2 linked regions of the Rhodopseudomonas boonkerdii genome follow. Each later gene encodes a partner of the first gene's protein in a complex. Links are inferred from orthologs where the notes say so. Each region holds a gene or a part of one and is shown in the gene's direction. Other genes may lie near its edges.

Evidence for each region.
Region 2: the proteins of tig (region 1) and rpsG are in contact, whole or in part, in a crystal structure (PDB 3GTY), measured with the Thermotoga maritima proteins. The link is inferred for Rhodopseudomonas boonkerdii from one-to-one orthologs. Residues at the interface, in WP_004081061.1 of Thermotoga maritima: Glu122, Val124, Val129, Leu130, Tyr133, Glu188, Gly259, Ile262, Tyr263, Glu266, Ser270, Glu273, Gln274, Glu277, Arg308, Gln311, Ile312, Ser315, Tyr316, Glu325, Arg329, Arg336, Leu363, Phe366, Trp367, Arg373, Leu377, Arg381, Leu384, Glu387; in WP_004081843.1 of Thermotoga maritima: Lys34, Lys52, Lys55, Glu59, Arg62, Gln63, Glu66, Asn67, Lys69, Val71, Arg95, Ala109, Lys110, Lys111, Gly112, Arg113, Pro114, Glu117, Glu121, Ile124, Ala125, Tyr127, Asn128, Asn129, Thr130, Gly131, Lys135, Asp139, Arg142, Met143.

Annotation. Positions count from the first base shown.
Region 1 is NZ_CP036537.1:2,749,287-2,754,551, forward strand. The notes cover bases 2,305-5,265. They hold tig (trigger factor), read left to right. Parts: upstream 2,305-3,087; coding sequence 3,088-4,443; downstream 4,444-5,265. Other genes in these bases: E0H22_RS12750 (multicopper oxidase family protein), read right to left, coding at 2,305-2,680; E0H22_RS12765 (ATP-dependent Clp protease proteolytic subunit), read left to right, coding at 4,846-5,265. In the rest of the region: E0H22_RS12745 (NAD(P)H-hydrate dehydratase), read left to right, coding at 1-1,361; more of E0H22_RS12750, read right to left, coding at 1,364-2,304. UniProt on the Bacillus subtilis protein: Involved in protein export. Acts as a chaperone by maintaining the newly synthesized protein in an open conformation. Functions as a peptidyl-prolyl cis-trans isomerase.
Region 2 is NZ_CP036537.1:3,677,181-3,687,617, reverse strand. What follows is about bases 3,552-6,425. They hold rpsG (30S ribosomal protein S7), read left to right. Parts: upstream 3,552-4,690; coding sequence 4,691-5,161; downstream 5,162-6,425. Other genes in these bases: fusA (elongation factor G), read left to right, coding at 5,196-6,425; rpsL (30S ribosomal protein S12), read left to right, coding at 4,305-4,676; E0H22_RS16955 (RidA family protein), read left to right, coding at 3,552-3,625. In the rest of the region: E0H22_RS16970 (FAD-dependent oxidoreductase), read left to right, coding at 1-127; E0H22_RS16965 (ABC transporter ATP-binding protein), read left to right, coding at 333-2,366; E0H22_RS16960 (TetR/AcrR family transcriptional regulator), read right to left, coding at 2,518-3,090; more of E0H22_RS16955, read left to right, coding at 3,236-3,551; more of fusA, read left to right, coding at 6,426-7,268; tuf (elongation factor Tu), read left to right, coding at 7,308-8,498; rpsJ (30S ribosomal protein S10), read left to right, coding at 8,585-8,893; rplC (50S ribosomal protein L3), read left to right, coding at 8,946-9,668; rplD (50S ribosomal protein L4), read left to right, coding at 9,670-10,290; E0H22_RS16915 (50S ribosomal protein L23), read left to right, coding at 10,287-10,437.

The DNA of each region.
Region 1 (5,265 bases):
CGATCCTGGTGGTTGCCGGTCGCGGCAACAATGGCGGCGACGGGTTTGTCGCGGCGGCGGAGCTGGCGGCGCAGGGACGGGACGTGTCGGTGGTCCTGCTCTGCGATCGCGCGACGTTGAAGGGCGACGCTGCGCTCGCGGCGAAAGGGTGGAAAGGCGAGGTGCTGCCCTGCGATCCCTCGCTGATCGGATCACCCGCGCTGATTATCGATGCGCTGTTCGGCGCCGGGCTCGATCGTCCGGTGAAGGGCGATCCCAAGATCATGATCGATGCGATCAATGCGTCGGGTGTCCCCGTGCTGGCGGTCGATCTGCCGAGCGGGATCAACGGCAATTCCGGCGCTGTCATGGGTGCCGCCGTTCTGGCGACCGAGACCGTGACCTTTTTCCGTCCGAAGCCCGGTCACCTGCTGCTGCCCGGTCGCAGCTATTGCGGCAAGCTGCGGGTGATCGACATCGGCATCGACGACGGTGTTCTCGACCGGATCGGGCCGAAGGCGGCCGAAAACAACCCGGACCTCTGGGAGAGCGCGTTTCCGTTGCCGCGCGTCGACGGACACAAGTTCACCAAGGGGCACGCGGTGGTCGTCTCCGGCGACATCGCCGCGACGGGCGCAGCGCGGCTCTCCGCGCGGGCGGCGCTGCGGGGCGGAGCAGGGCTCGTTACGGTGGCGTCGCCACGCGATGCGCTGGCCGTCAATGCGGCGGCGCTGACCGCGGTCATGGTGCGGCCGGTCGATACGGCGGAGGAGTTCGCTCCCCTGATCAGGGGGAAGGTGAATGCCTGCATTATCGGACCGGGCGCGGGGATTGGCGCGAAGACGCGTGGCCTCGTTGCGGCAGGTCTGGCGGCCAAACGACGGCTGGTGCTCGACGCGGATGCGCTGACCAGTTTTGCCGATGCGCCGGATCGGCTGTTCGACATGATCAAGGCTGAGCCTGAATCTGAGGTCGTTCTGACGCCGCATGAAGGCGAATTCTCGAGAATATTCAGCTCCTTGAATGAAGAACCTGAGATTCAATCGAAGCTTGAACGTGTAACGCTCGCGGCCAATCGATCAGGTGCGGTGGTCGTCCTGAAAGGGGCGGATACGGTGGTCTCGTCCCCCGATGGCCGTGCCGCCATCGCCTCCAATGCACCGCCATGGTTGGCGACGGCCGGTTCCGGGGACGTCCTGGCGGGGCTGATCGGCGCGTTTCTGGCGCAGGGCGTGCCGGCCTTCGAGGCGGCCTGCATCGGCGTCTGGATGCATGGCGAGGCCGGCAGCGAGGCCGGGCCGGGGCTGATCGCGGAAGATCTGCCGGAGGTGATGCCGGCGGTGTTCCGGCGGCTTTATGACCGGCTTGGGATTCCCTACTGAGCTCAGCCGACCTCGTACCAGCGTACAAGGCGCGGAGCCGCCCATTCGGCGACGAAGGATTCGATCAACCAGCGGCCGGGATTGCGGGCGGTGAAGGCGATGCGCTGGGTCTGGCCGGGGTCGAGGGCCAGCGTGTCGAGCCAGAACGGTTTCCAGCCATCGTCGAGCCTGTCGAGCAGCCGGAAGTGGTGGCCGTGCATCTGCAGGATGACGGGACCAGCCGCCTTGTTAGCCAGAGTGAGAACCACCGGGCGTCCGGACCTGGCCTTGAAGGCCGGTGCCGTGGATGGGCCGAGGTCGAGCGGCCTGAGCCAACCGGTATCGGATGTGCCGATGGCAAGGTCGGCGCGCGTCGCGCTCTTGAGGTCGATCTGGGCCGGCAGGTCGTTGGCCGGCAGCGCGGGAGCGGCTGCGAGCGGCGCGGCGCGCAGCGGCGGATCCTTCAGCGTCACCAGCTGGCCGATGCGGCGGATGTCCTTGCCGTCGTGGAGTAGGATCGCCGTGACGGTTCCGGCGGCTTTGACGGTGTCGAGGAAGACATCGATGCGGGTGCCGGGCGCCAGCACGACCTGGTTGTTGCGCGCCGGGAACGGTTCCGCAGGCTGGCCGTCGATGGCCATCACGCGAACGTCCTGGTCTTCAAATTTTATAGCAATGACAGATCGTTGGCAGCCATTGATGAGACGGAGCCTGAGCCGTTCATTGGTCTTGACCGGAATGTCGTGGACCGCCTTGCGGTTGGCCAGAAACATCACCGCCGCGTCCTTGGGATCGACGCCCGGCGCCAGCAGCTTGCCGTCCGGCGCGATGCGGAAATCCTCGATCAGCAGCACTTCGTCGCGATCGACCTCGAGCGGATCTGTCTCCTGCACCACCATGCTGCGGACTTGCGACGGCAATGGCGCCCCGTCACCCAGCAGCCGCATATCCACATAGGACGTGCCGGCGCTGCGCATCGTCAGCTTGAACGCATCCCGGGCGCCGGTGCCGATCGGCTTGCGGTCAAGCAGCGGCGCGATGCCCGAAACGGCATTGATGCCGCGGCAGTTGAGCACAATGGGGCCGGGGAGCTGATTGACGATCTGAACGTCGATCTCGTCGCCGCGATTGAACCGCAAGGGTCCCTTCTGGGCGCTGTGCAGGGTTCCTGCCTCGGAGCTGGTTCCGGGACGAACGATCAGCGGGCCGGATTTCGCCTGCAATTCCAGAGCGGTAACTGCCTGGGCGAAAGTCGTTTGCGGCAGCAGCGGGGCGAGCAGGGCGCTGCCGGCGCCTGCCAGCAAGGTGCGACGGGTGAGGGCAAGAGGGCTGTTCGTCATGCGGAAATTCCGACCATTTCCCGGCGCGAAAGTCCAGTTGCGGCCGGTGCGGCAAGTGGCCTCCCGCCGGCCCATTTTTTTGCTGCGAATTGTCGTCTGCGTGTTATAAGCCCGCCGCTCGCGACATCGCGGCCGGACATGATGTTTTCTGCGGGCATGGCGGAATTGGTAGACGCGCTGGATTTAGGTTCCAGTGACGAAAGTTGTGGGGGTTCGAGTCCCTCTGCCCGCACCAACAAGCGCAAACGGCGTTTGACCATGATGATTTCCGGATTCGCATCCGCGAGGGGTTTGCCTCCGCGAAGGCGGATCGGCACTACCATCGGCGCAGGCTTTCCGGTCGCGCGTCGGACCAATTTGACACTGTTCGGCCGATGGCCGGACGAAGCGGGAAGAAGATTGACGCCATGCAGGTGAATGAGACCGTCTCCGACGGATTGAAGCGCGAATTCCAGATCAGCGTTCCGGCTGCCGACATCGAAGCCAAGGTCGATGCGCGCCTCGAGGACCTGAAGGGCAAGGTCAAGCTCAACGGCTTCCGTCCGGGCAAGGTTCCGGCCGGCCATCTGAAGCGCCTCTATGGCCGCTCGGTTGCCGCCGAGACCGTGGACGAACTGATCCGCACCACCAACACCCAGATCTTCACCGAGCGTAATCTCAAGCTCGCCACCGAGCCGAAGATCACCATGCCGACCGAAGAGAAGGAAGTGGAAGACATCCTCTCCGGCAAGGCCGACCTGAAATACTCGGTGGCCGTCGAGATCGTGCCGCCGATCGAGCTCGCCGACTTCAAGAGCTTCGAAGTCGAGAAGCCGGTCGCTGAGGTCAGCGATGCCGACGTGGACGAGTCGATCAAGCGCGTCGCCGACGCCAATCGCTCGTTTAACGAAAAGGCTGACGGCGCGAAGGCCGAGTCCGGCGACCGCGTGGTCGTGAACTTCAAGGGCACCATCGACGGAACCGCTTTCGAAGGCGGCACCGGCGAGGACATTCCGGTCCAGATCGGCTCCAACACCTTCATTCCCGGCTTCGAGGATCAGCTGATCGGAATCGCCAAGGGCGAGACCCGGACGCTCAAGGTGACGTTCCCGACCAATTACGCCAGCGAGACGCTAGCCGGTAAGGCTGCGGAATTCGAAACCACCGCTACCAAGGTGGAAGCGCCCGTCGATACCGTGATCGACGACGAGTTCGCCAAGTCGCTTGGCCTCGAATCGCTCGACAAGCTGAAGGAAGCTGCGCGCGAGCGTCTGGTTGCCGAATTCGCCGGCGCGACCCGCCAGCGCGTAAAGCGTCATCTGCTCGATCGTCTCGACGAGACCCACAAGTTCGATGCTCCGCCGTCGCTGATCGACGAGGAGTTCAAGCTGATGTGGAATTCGATCCAGCAGGAGATGGCGTCCTCGGGCAAGACTTTTGCCGACGAGAACACGACGGAAGAAGCTGCCCAGGAAGAGTATCGCAAGATCGCCGACCGCCGCGTGCGTCTCGGTCTCGTGCTCTCCGAGATCGGCGAGAAGAACAAGATTTCCGTTACCGATGACGAAATCAGCCGCGCCGTGATCGAGCGTGCCCGCTCCATGCCGGGCCGCGAGAAGGAAGTCTGGGACTTCTACCGCAACAACCCGCAGGCGCTCGCTCAGCTGCGCGCACCGATCTACGAGGACAAGGTCGTCGACTTCATCCTCGAACTCGCCAAGGTCACCGAGAAGAAGGTGTCCAAGGAAGATCTGTACAAGGACGAGGACGAGAAGGCGGCCTGAGCCTTCTCTGTCCCTCATGGTGAGGAGGCGCGACGCGCCGTCTCGAACCATGAGATGTCGGAGCTCCGAGCGTCCGGCCATCCTTCGAGACGCGCGCGGTAGGCGCGCTCCTCAGGATGAGGGCGGGGGGGCTCTTTAGAACCTTCTAATCGGAACGCCGGCTGGTCCCTTCAGCCGGCGTTTTCTCATTAAGGATACCGTCCGAATCAAGCCGCGGCCGTGCTCCATCGCTTTGCGATGGCCGCCAGAATCGGCTTGAACTGAGGGGGAGGGCGACGATCTGGCCTCTGGTCTTGTTGTTGCCCGATTGGCTCATATCTGTGGGCTCTTGTCTGACTTTCCTGCATCACGGGACATTCGCGCATTCCCGCCGCTTGTCTCCTCCGAACCTCTGGGTGCTTCATGCGCGATCCGATCGAAACCTATATGAACCTCGTTCCGATGGTGGTCGAGCAGACCAACCGGGGCGAGCGGGCATACGACATCTTCTCGCGCCTGCTGAAGGAGCGCATCATCTTCGTGACCGGTCCGGTGGAAGACGGCATGTCGACGCTGATCGTCGCGCAGCTGCTGTTCCTGGAAGCGGAAAATCCGAAGAAGGAAATCTCGATGTACATCAATTCGCCGGGTGGCGTGGTGACGTCGGGCCTGGCGATTTATGATACGATGCAGTTCATCCGCCCGCCGGTCTCCACGCTGTGCACCGGTCAGGCTGCGTCGATGGGGTCGCTGCTGCTGGCCGCCGGCGAGAAGGACATGCGCTTCGCGCTGCCCAACGCCCGCGTCATGGTTCACCAGCCTTCAGGCGGTTTCCAGGGCCAG
Region 2 (10,437 bases), 930 kb from region 1 along the record:
TCGCGACTGCACCGAAGCCGTGTGGGAAGCGACGCTGGCGGCGGGGAAGGGGCCCGGCCACTGGTACGCCGACGCGGACAGCCTGCGTTATTCCTTCTTCGACAAGGTCGAGGCGGAGGAGGACTGAGGCGTAGGGCGGATGAGGCGTAGCCGTAATCCGCCATTCTTCGCCCCACGCAATAGGCCGGCGGATTACGCTTTCGGCTAATCCGCCCTACGATTGATCGTCTTTTGCGGAACCAATCCTGATCGCATAGACTTCATGCGGTGGCTGTAAGACGCCACGGCATGATTCTTTCGGCCCTTGTCGGGCCCCAGCATTGGTCCGGTTCATGGCGTCGAAGCCTCCTCAGAAGCCCCCATCCGACGACGCCACCGATCCGCTCGACGAGAAGTTTGCGCTGCCAGTCGGCGCAGCCGCTGCAGCGGTGCCGAGCACGAAGCCGCCGGCGCCGGAAAAGCTCGTTACTGACAAGGGCGCCAAGGCCAGGCCCGTCGATGACGACGAGGATGAAGACGAGGACGATGATGATGACGACGAGGAGCTCGTCGTCTTCACCGCGCGCGAGGCCGCGGGCGCCTTCGGCACGGTCTACGCGTTTACACGGCCGTTTCTCGCCAACCGGCGCAAGATGCTGGCCTTCGTTGGCTTCGGCGTTCTCGTCGAGACGTTGTTCAACGTCATCATGCCGCTCAGCCTCAAATTCCTCATCGACGATGCGCTCGGCGAGGAAGATTTCGAGGCGCTGATCAAAATCCTCTCGGTCCTGGCCGTGGCCGGCGTCGTCACGTCGATCGTGGCGATCTGGTACGAGCGCTGGGATGCGCGGCTCGCGGCCTCGATCATCGCGAGCGCGCGCGAGCGTCTGTTTGGCCATGTGCAGGAACTGCCATCGGCTTATTTTGCGCGGACCAAGCGCGGCGAAACGCTGTCGCGCTTCTCCGTCGACATGGCGTCCTATGAGACCTGCATCAAGACATTTGCCAACAGCGCGTTGTTGCCGTTCCTGGAACTGATCGCCGGCATCCTGCTGATGATCTATCTGAACTGGCAGCTCGCAATGGTCGCGCTGCTGATCTTTCCGATCACGCTGATCGGCCCCCGCATTCTCACGCCAAAGGCGGTGCAGGCCAATTACGAGCAGAAGCAGAGCGAAGCGTCGATCCTGGGCACCATCCAGGAAAACATCGCCGCGCAGGCGGTGATCAAGGCCTTCAGCCTGCAGCGCCGCACCATGGGCTGGTTCCGGCTGCGCAACGACGATACCAGCAAGAAGATCGCAGCGGCGACCTTTCTCTCCACCATGGTGGAGCGCTCGGTCACCGTCTCCGTGCTGCTGTTGCATCTCGTGGTGCTGGCGATCGGCGCCTATCTCGCCACCAAGGGGCAGATCACCGTCGGCACCTTCGTCACATTCGAGAGCGCGTTCTGGGAGGTGTCCTACAACATCGCCCATGTGATGCACTTCATCCCGGTCTCGATCCAGACCGCGGCTGCGGTGCGTCATATGAACGAGATGCTGGACGAGCCGACCCGAGGCGCGGACAAGCCGAATGCGCCGGAGCTGCCCCGTGTCGTGCACGACATCGCTTTCGACCGCGTCACCTTCCAGTACGAGAACAGCCGCGCGCCGGTGCTCGACAATCTCAGCCTGAAGCTTGATGTCGGCAAGAAGATCGCCATCGTCGGCCCGTCCGGCTCGGGCAAGAGCACGCTGCTGAATCTGATTCTGCGGCTCTATATGCCCGACGAGGGCAAGGTGACCATCGACGGCGTCGACATCCGCAAGGTGACGCGCGAGTCCCTGCGCAGCCACATGGCCGTCGTGTTCCAGGAGAACATGCTGTTCAACATGTCGATCCGCGAGAACATCCGGCTCGGCAAGGAGGGCGCTACGGACGAGGAGGTGGTAGAGGCGGCCAAGAAGGCCGAAATCCATCGCTACATCATGACGCTGCCGGACAAGTACGACACCCAGGTCGGCGAGCGCGGCGACACGCTGTCCGGTGGCCAGCGCCAGCGCATCGCTATCGCGCGAGCCATCGTGCGCAATCCGTCGGTGCTGCTGCTCGACGAGGCGACATCGGCGCTCGACCAGACGACGGAAGCGGCATTGAACGCCACTCTGTTCAAGCTCGCCGAAGGCCGCACCATGATCTCCTCGACCCACCGGCTGACCTCGGTCGTCGATATGGACGAGATCATCGTCATCAGCGGGGGCAGGGTGATCGAGCGCGGCTCGCATGCCCAGCTGCTGGCGCTCGGCGGCACCTATCGCGAGCTGTGGGACAATCAGGGGCGTCACACCGCCGACGAGCATGAGGATGAAGACGACGACGAGGAGGATGAAGACGACGAGGAATAGTCGGCGTCTTCTCGTTTTGTCGTCGCCCGGCTTGACCGGGCGATCCAGTAAATACTGGCTTTAGTAATCAAGCTGTGCCGATTGCGTTGACTGGATCCCCGCTCCGCGTGCGCCTTCGGCGTGCTGGGCGGGGATGACAGACGGGGCTGTATCAGCTCTCCGTCCGCAACAATCCCGACGCCAATTCCCGGAACGCCGTTACCGCCTTCGGCAGCACCGCGGCGGGCTCTTTCGCCGCCGCTACCCACAGCGCGGCGTTCAGCGCGGCGCCATTGATCAGCCGAGCCGCGGCCTCCGCATCCACGTCCTTCACGACACCATCCGCGATCAGCTGCTCGATCGCCTGCGTCGTCGTGCGCAGGCACGCCGTCTGGTTAGGCCATTGCGAGGGATCGCCGAGCACTGCGGGGCCGTCCAGCAGCATGATGCGCTGGATTTCCGGCTCGAGCGCCATCTCGATATAGGCGATCCCTTCGGTGAGGAATGCGAGCCAGGGCGTTGCCGCCTGACTTGACGTCTCCCGCATCCGCGCCAGCATCTCGGCATCGATCTGGTCGATGACCGCCTGCAGAAGTCCCTTTTTGTCACCAAAGTTGTGATAGAGCGCGCCGCGCGTCAGGCCGGCGTCCCTGGTGAGGTCGTCCATCGAGGCTGCCGCATAGCCTTTGATCGCGAAGGCCTTGCGGGCGGCCTGGATCAGCTTGCCCCGGGTTTCCTCCACCATTTGCGCGCGCTTGCCCGTCGACACGGATGTTCTCCAAATTACATACGTCGCGTATGTCATATTGACATACGGGCCGTATGCTTTCAGATATTCTCATACGGCGCGTATATCAACTCAAGCGCCGATTGGGAACCGGAGAGACATCATGACCAAACGCGATGCAATTTTCCCCGCCGGCCGGCAGGCCCTTTACGAGATCAACCGCTATTCCGCAGCGATCCGCTCCGGGGATCTTCTTTTCGTCTCCGGCCAGGTCGGGAGCAGGGCGGACGGCTCCCCGGAACCGGATTTCGCCAAGCAGGTCCAGTTGGCCTTCGATAACCTCGGGAACGTTCTGAAGGCGGCTGGAGCCGGTTTGGACGACATCGTCGACGTCACGACCTTCCATACCGATCCGGAGGCCCAGTTCGGGACGGTGAACGCCATCCGTGCGGAGATCTTCCCGGACCACCCTTATCCGAACTGGACGGCGGTGGGCGTGAACTGGCTCGCGGGTTTCGATTTCGAGATCAAGGTCATTGCCCGCATGCCTTAACGACTCGGCAATACCCTGAACGGCGATTCTCCCGATTCTGGCCGCCTGATACCCTAGAATCGGGAGCAGTGGGCCGGAATCGCCCGTGTGACGGTCCCGGATTCTCATCAGACTTCCATCCAGGCGTCATCAAACTGCAGTTTCCGACATCGCGAACTGCGTGGTGGATGGCGTTGAATTCTTGCGGATTCCTCGTGTTTTCTAGGGGCTTCGCATGCTAAAAACCCTGCGCCACAAGCGTATTTTGCACGCGGATAGGTGTTGACTTGCCTATCCCCTGCGGATACAACCCGGCCACTTAACGACAGGCGGTGAGCTTCGCCAGTGTCGGTACGGATCACCCGGAGAGCCTTCTCGGTCGCTTCGGGCACCAACCTCGACCCAGACGCTCAGACGCTGTCGCTAAAATCTAGGCAATGCCGATACGACGTTTGGTCTCTTGAGATCATCTCGAGAGATCGAATTCAGTGCATGATCTCGATATCGACCGAGGGCGACAGCCTGACGTCACCATCGTGGTCCTCTGCGGCGTTAGCGCTTTCCATTCAGCGATGAATGGTTGGCGTTATTTCGTTTTGCGTGAAGTTCTTTCGCGTGATGCGAGACCGATGGAGCGGGAAGCTCCGAACAATTTTTGCGAAGCCATGAGGCTTCGCGCGAATAGAGGGTGAAGGCTGACATGCCGACGATCAACCAGCTGATCGCAAATCCGCGGGTCATTCAGAAGGCGCGCAAGAAGGTGCCGGCGCTGCAGCAGTCGCCGCAGAAGCGCGGCGTTTGCACGCGCGTCTACACCACGACCCCGAAGAAGCCGAACTCGGCGCTTCGTAAGGTCGCAAAGGTGCGTCTGACCAATGGCTTCGAAGTCATCGGTTACATCCCGGGTGAAGGTCATAACCTCCAGGAGCACTCGGTGGTCATGATCCGCGGCGGCCGCGTCAAGGACTTGCCGGGCGTTCGCTACCACATTCTCCGCGGCGTGCTGGATACCCAGGGCGTCAAGAACCGTAAGCAGCGTCGTTCGAAGTACGGCGCGAAGCGTCCGAAGTAAGTCGGGGTTTATCGATGTCTCGTCGCCATTCCGCTGAAAAGCGCGTTGTGAACCCGGATCCGAAGTTCGGGAACATCATCGTGACCAAGTTCATGAATTCGATCATGTATGACGGCAAGAAGTCTGCCGCCGAACAGATCGTCTACGGTGCCTTCGATATCATCGAGGCCAAGACCAAGCAGGGGCCGCTCACCGTGTTCGAGCAGGCGCTCGAAAACGTCATGCCGACCATCGAAGTGCGTTCGCGCCGCGTGGGTGGTGCGACCTATCAGGTGCCGGTCGAAGTGCGTAGCGTGCGTCGTCAGGCGCTCGGCATTCGCTGGCTGATCACCGCCGCGCGCGCCCGCAACGAAAAGACCATGACCGAGCGTCTCTCTGCAGAGCTGCTCGACGCCTCCAACAACCGCGGCAACGCCGTGAAGAAGCGTGAAGACGTGCACAAGATGGCGGAAGCCAACCGCGCGTTCTCGCACTATCGCTGGTAACGGCGTCTCGAACGGACAGCTGAAGGACACGCACATGCCCCGCCAAAATGCCATCGAGGACTACCGTAATTTCGGTATCATGGCGCACATCGACGCTGGCAAGACCACGACGACCGAGCGCATCCTCTATTACACCGGCAAGAGCCACAAGATCGGCGAAGTGCACGAAGGTGCCGCGACGATGGACTGGATGGAGCAGGAGCAGGAGCGTGGCATCACGATCACCTCGGCTGCGACCACCGCCTATTGGAACGGCAAGCGCCTGAATATCATCGACACCCCCGGCCACGTCGACTTCACCATCGAAGTCGAGCGTTCGCTGCGCGTGCTCGACGGCGCCGTGTGCGTTCTCGACTCCAACCAGGGCGTCGAGCCGCAGACCGAAACCGTCTGGCGCCAGGGCGACAAGTACAAGGTTCCGCGGATCGTCTTCGCCAACAAGATGGATAAGACCGGCGCTGACTTCTACAAGTGCCTGCAGGACATCATTGATCGTCTCGGTGCGAAGCCGGTTGCGATCCAGCTGCCGATCGGCGCCGAGAACAACTTCAAGGGCCTCGTCGATCTCGTCACCATGAAGGGCATCGTCTGGAACGATGAATCCCTCGGTGCGAAGTTCGACTATGTCGATATTCCGGAAGACATGGTCGAGAAGGCCAAGGAATATCGCGAGAAGATGCTGGAAGCCGCCGTCGAGCTCGATGACGACGCCATGGCAGCTTACCTCGACGGCAACGAGCCGGATGAAGCGACGCTCAAGCGTCTGCTCCGCAAGGCCGTGCTGACCGGCGCTTTCTATCCCGTGCTCTGCGGCTCGGCCTTCAAGAACAAGGGCGTACAGCCGCTGCTCGACGCCGTCGTCGATTATCTGCCGTCGCCGCTCGACGTTCCGGCCATCAAGGGCCAGGACGAAGATGGCAACGAGGTCGTCCGCAAGGCTGACGACAAGGAGCCGCTGGCTCTGCTCGCGTTCAAGATCATGGACGACCCGTTCGTCGGCACCATCACCTTCTGCCGCATCTATTCGGGTGTTCTGCAGTCGGGCACCGGCGTCGTGAACTCGACCCGTGAGAAGAAAGAGCGTATCGGCCGCATGCTGCTGATGCATGCGAACAACCGTGAAGACATCAAGGAAGCCTATGCCGGCGACATCGTCGCGCTGGCCGGCCTCAAGGAAGCCCGTACCGGTGACACGCTGTGCGATCCGGAAAACCCGGTCATCCTCGAGCGCATGGAATTTCCGGAGCCGGTGATCGAAATCGCCATCGAGCCGAAGTCGAAGGCCGACCAGGAAAAGCTGGGCGTGGCTCTCGCCAAGCTCGCTGCGGAAGATCCGTCGTTCCGCGTGTCGACCGACCACGAGTCCGGCCAGACCATCCTGAAGGGCATGGGCGAACTCCATCTCGACATCAAGGTCGACATCCTGAAGCGTACCTACAAGGTCGATGCCAACATCGGCGCTCCGCAGGTGGCGTTCCGTGAGAAGATCACGAAGCGCGCCGAAGTCGACTACACCCACAAGAAGCAGACCGGTGGTACCGGCCAGTTCGCCCGCGTCAAGTTCGTGGTCGAGCCGGGCGAGCCGGGTTCGGGTTTCGTATTCGAGTCGAAGATCGTCGGTGGTGCGGTTCCGAAGGAATACATCCCGGGCGTCGAAAAGGGCCTCAACAGCGTGATGTCGTCGGGCGTGGTCGCGGGCTTCCCCGTGGTCGACGTTCACGTCCAGCTGGTGGACGGCGCTTACCACGACGTCGACTCGTCGGCGCTGGCGTTCGAAATCGCATCGCGTGCGGCTCTCCGTGACGCTCTGCAGAAGGGCAAGTCCGTTCTGCTCGAGCCGATCATGAAGGTCGAATGCGTGACGCCGGAAGACTACACCGGTTCGGTCATCGGCGATCTGAATTCCCGCCGTGGCCAGATCCAGGGCCAGGACATGCGCGGCAACGCCAACGTCATCAACGCGATGGTGCCGCTCATGAACATGTTCGGTTACGTGAACACGCTGCGCTCCATGAGCCAGGGTCGTGCAACGTTCTCGATGTCATTCGATCACTACGCTGAAGCGCCGGCAAACGTGTCGGCCGAAGTCCAGAAGAAGTTTGCCTGATCGTCGTAGGCGCAAGCTGACGACCCAAAGGAGAGAATCATGGCCAAAGCAAAATTTGAACGTACGAAACCGCACTGCAACATCGGGACGATCGGTCACGTTGACCACGGCAAGACGTCGTTGACGGCAGCGATCACGAAGGTGCTCGCGGAGACGGGCGGTGCGTCGTTCACCGCTTACGACCAGATCGACAAGGCGCCGGAAGAGAAGGCGCGCGGCATCACCATTTCGACGGCGCATGTGGAATACGAGACCGCGAACCGCCACTACGCCCACGTCGACTGCCCCGGCCACGCGGACTATGTGAAGAACATGATCACGGGCGCGGCGCAGATGGACGGCGCGATCCTGGTGGTGTCGGCGGCCGACGGCCCGATGCCGCAGACCCGCGAGCACATCCTGCTGGCCCGCCAGGTCGGCGTGCCGGCGCTGGTGGTGTTCCTGAACAAGTGCGACATGGTCGACGATCCGGAACTGCTCGAGCTCGTGGAAATGGAAGTCCGCGAACTGCTGTCGAAGTACGACTTCCCGGGCGACGACATTCCGATCGTCAAGGGTTCGGCGCTGGCCGCGCTCGAAGACTCGAACAAGGCGCTCGGCCACGACGCGATCCTCGAGCTGATGAAGAACGTCGACGCCTACATCCCGCAGCCGGAGCGTCCGGTGGACCAGCCGTTCCTGATGCCGGTGGAAGACGTGTTCTCGATCTCGGGCCGCGGCACCGTGGTGACCGGCCGTGTCGAACGCGGCATCGTCAAGGTGGGCGAGGAAATCGAGATCGTCGGCCTGAAGGCGACGCAGAAGACCACGGTCACGGGCGTGGAAATGTTCCGCAAGCTGCTCGATCAGGGCCAGGCGGGCGACAACATCGGCGCGCTGCTGCGCGGCACCAAGCGTGAAGACGTGGAGCGCGGCCAGGTGCTGTGCAAGCCGGGTTCGGTGAAGCCGCACACCAAGTTCAAGGCCGAGGCCTACATTCTGACGAAGGAAGAGGGTGGCCGTCACACGCCGTTCTTCACCAACTATCGTCCGCAGTTCTACTTCCGCACCACCGACGTGACCGGTGTGGTGCATCTGCCGGAAGGCACCGAGATGGTGATGCCGGGCGACAACATCGCCATGGAAGTGCACCTGATCGTGCCGATCGCGATGGAAGAGAAGCTGCGCTTCGCCATCCGCGAAGGCGGCCGCACCGTCGGTGCAGGCGTCGTCGCTAGCATCATCGAGTAAGGACGCGAACAGGACGTGGTGAGTAGCGGCGATCGCTACTCGCTGCTCGCTACCGACCATTCGCTTTCAGAGAAAGACACACGGCAATGAACGGCCAGAATATCCGCATTCGACTCAAGGCGTTCGACCATCGCATCCTCGATGCGTCGACCCGCGAGATCGTGAGCACTGCGAAGCGCACGGGTGCGCAGGTCCGCGGACCGATCCCGCTGCCCACGCGCATCGAGAAGTTCACGGTCAACCGTTCGCCGCACGTCGACAAGAAGAGCCGCGAACAGTTCGAGATGCGCACCCACAAGCGCCTTCTCGATATCGTCGATCCGACCCCGCAGACCGTCGATGCTTTGATGAAGCTCGACCTGGCCGCCGGTGTCGACGTCGAAATCAAGCTCTAAGATTTTTTAGTCCCGTCCGGTCAAACGGACAGAAAGAACAGGAAGCACGCCGATGCGCTCCGGAGTGATCGCACAGAAGGTCGGAATGACGCGGGTCTTTACAGAGGCCGGCGAGCATATCCCCGTGACCGTTCTGAAGCTTGGCAATTGCCAGGTGCTGGGTCATCGCACCACCGAGAAGAACGGCTATGTCGCTCTGCAGCTCGGTTCGGGCTCGCGTAAGACCGTCTATATGCCCAAGGCCGAGCGCGGCCAGTTCGCCGCTGCCAAGGTCGAACCGAAGCGCAAGGTCGCCGAGTTCCGCGTGTCCGAGGACGCGCTGCTCCCGGTCGGCGCCGAGATCCAGGCCGACCACTTCGTCGCCGGCCAGTTCGTCGACGTCACCGGCACCTCGGTCGGTAAGGGGTTCGCCGGCGGTATGAAGCGCTGGAACTTCGGCGGTTTGCGCGCCACGCACGGCGTGTCGGTGTCGCACCGTTCGATCGGTTCGACCGGTGGCCGTCAGGACCCGGGCAAGACCTTCAAGAACAAGAAGATGCCCGGCCACATGGGTGTCGATCGTATCACCACGCTGAACCTGCGCGTCGTTTCGACCGACGTGGAGCGTGGCCTGATCCTCGTCGAGGGTGCCGTTCCCGGCGCCAAGGGCGGCTGGATCTCGGTGCGCGACGCCGTCAAGAAGGAACTGCCGAAGGACGCGCCGAAGCCCGGCAAGTTCAAGCTGGCCGGTGAGGGCGCTGCTGAAGCACCTGCCGCCGAGCAGGAAGGAGCGTGAGATGAAGCTGAACGTCACCACGCTTGAGGGCAAGGACGCCGGTTCTGTCGAGCTGTCGGAAGCCATTTTCGGCCTCGACGTCCGCGCCGATCTGATCCAGCGCTGCGTCAACTGGCAGCTGGCCAAGCGCCAGGCCGGTACGCACAAGGCCAAGGGCCGCGCCGAAATCGCGCGCACCGGCAAGAAAATGTACAAGCAGAAGGGCACCGGCGGTGCTCGTCACGGCTCGGCCCGCGTGCCGCAGTTCCGTGGCGGTGGCCGCGCCTTCGGTCCGGTCGTGCGCTCGCATGCGTTCGATCTGCCGAAGAAGGTTCGCGCCCTCGCGCTCAAGCATGCCCTGTCGGCCAAGGCCAAGGACGGCTCGCTGATCGTTCTCGATCAGGCCGTGCTGGAAGCCGCCAAGACCAAGGCACTGCTCGGTCACTTCTCAGGCCTCGGCCTGACCAATGCGCTGATCATCGACGGCGCCGAGCTGAACAACGGGTTTGCGATCGCTGCGCGCAACATCCCGAACATCGACGTGCTGCCGATCCAGGGTATCAACGTCTATGACATCCTGCGTCGTCAGAAGCTTGTTCTGACCAAGGCAGCGCTCGATGCGTTGGAGGCGCGCTTCAAATGACGAAGAATATCGATCCGCGCCATTATGACGTGATCGTGGCCCCGGTGATTACCGAAAAGGCGACCACCGCGTCCGAGTTCAACAAGGTCGTGTTCAAGGTCGACGGCAAGGCCACCAAGCCGCAGATCAAGGAAGCCGTCGAAAAGC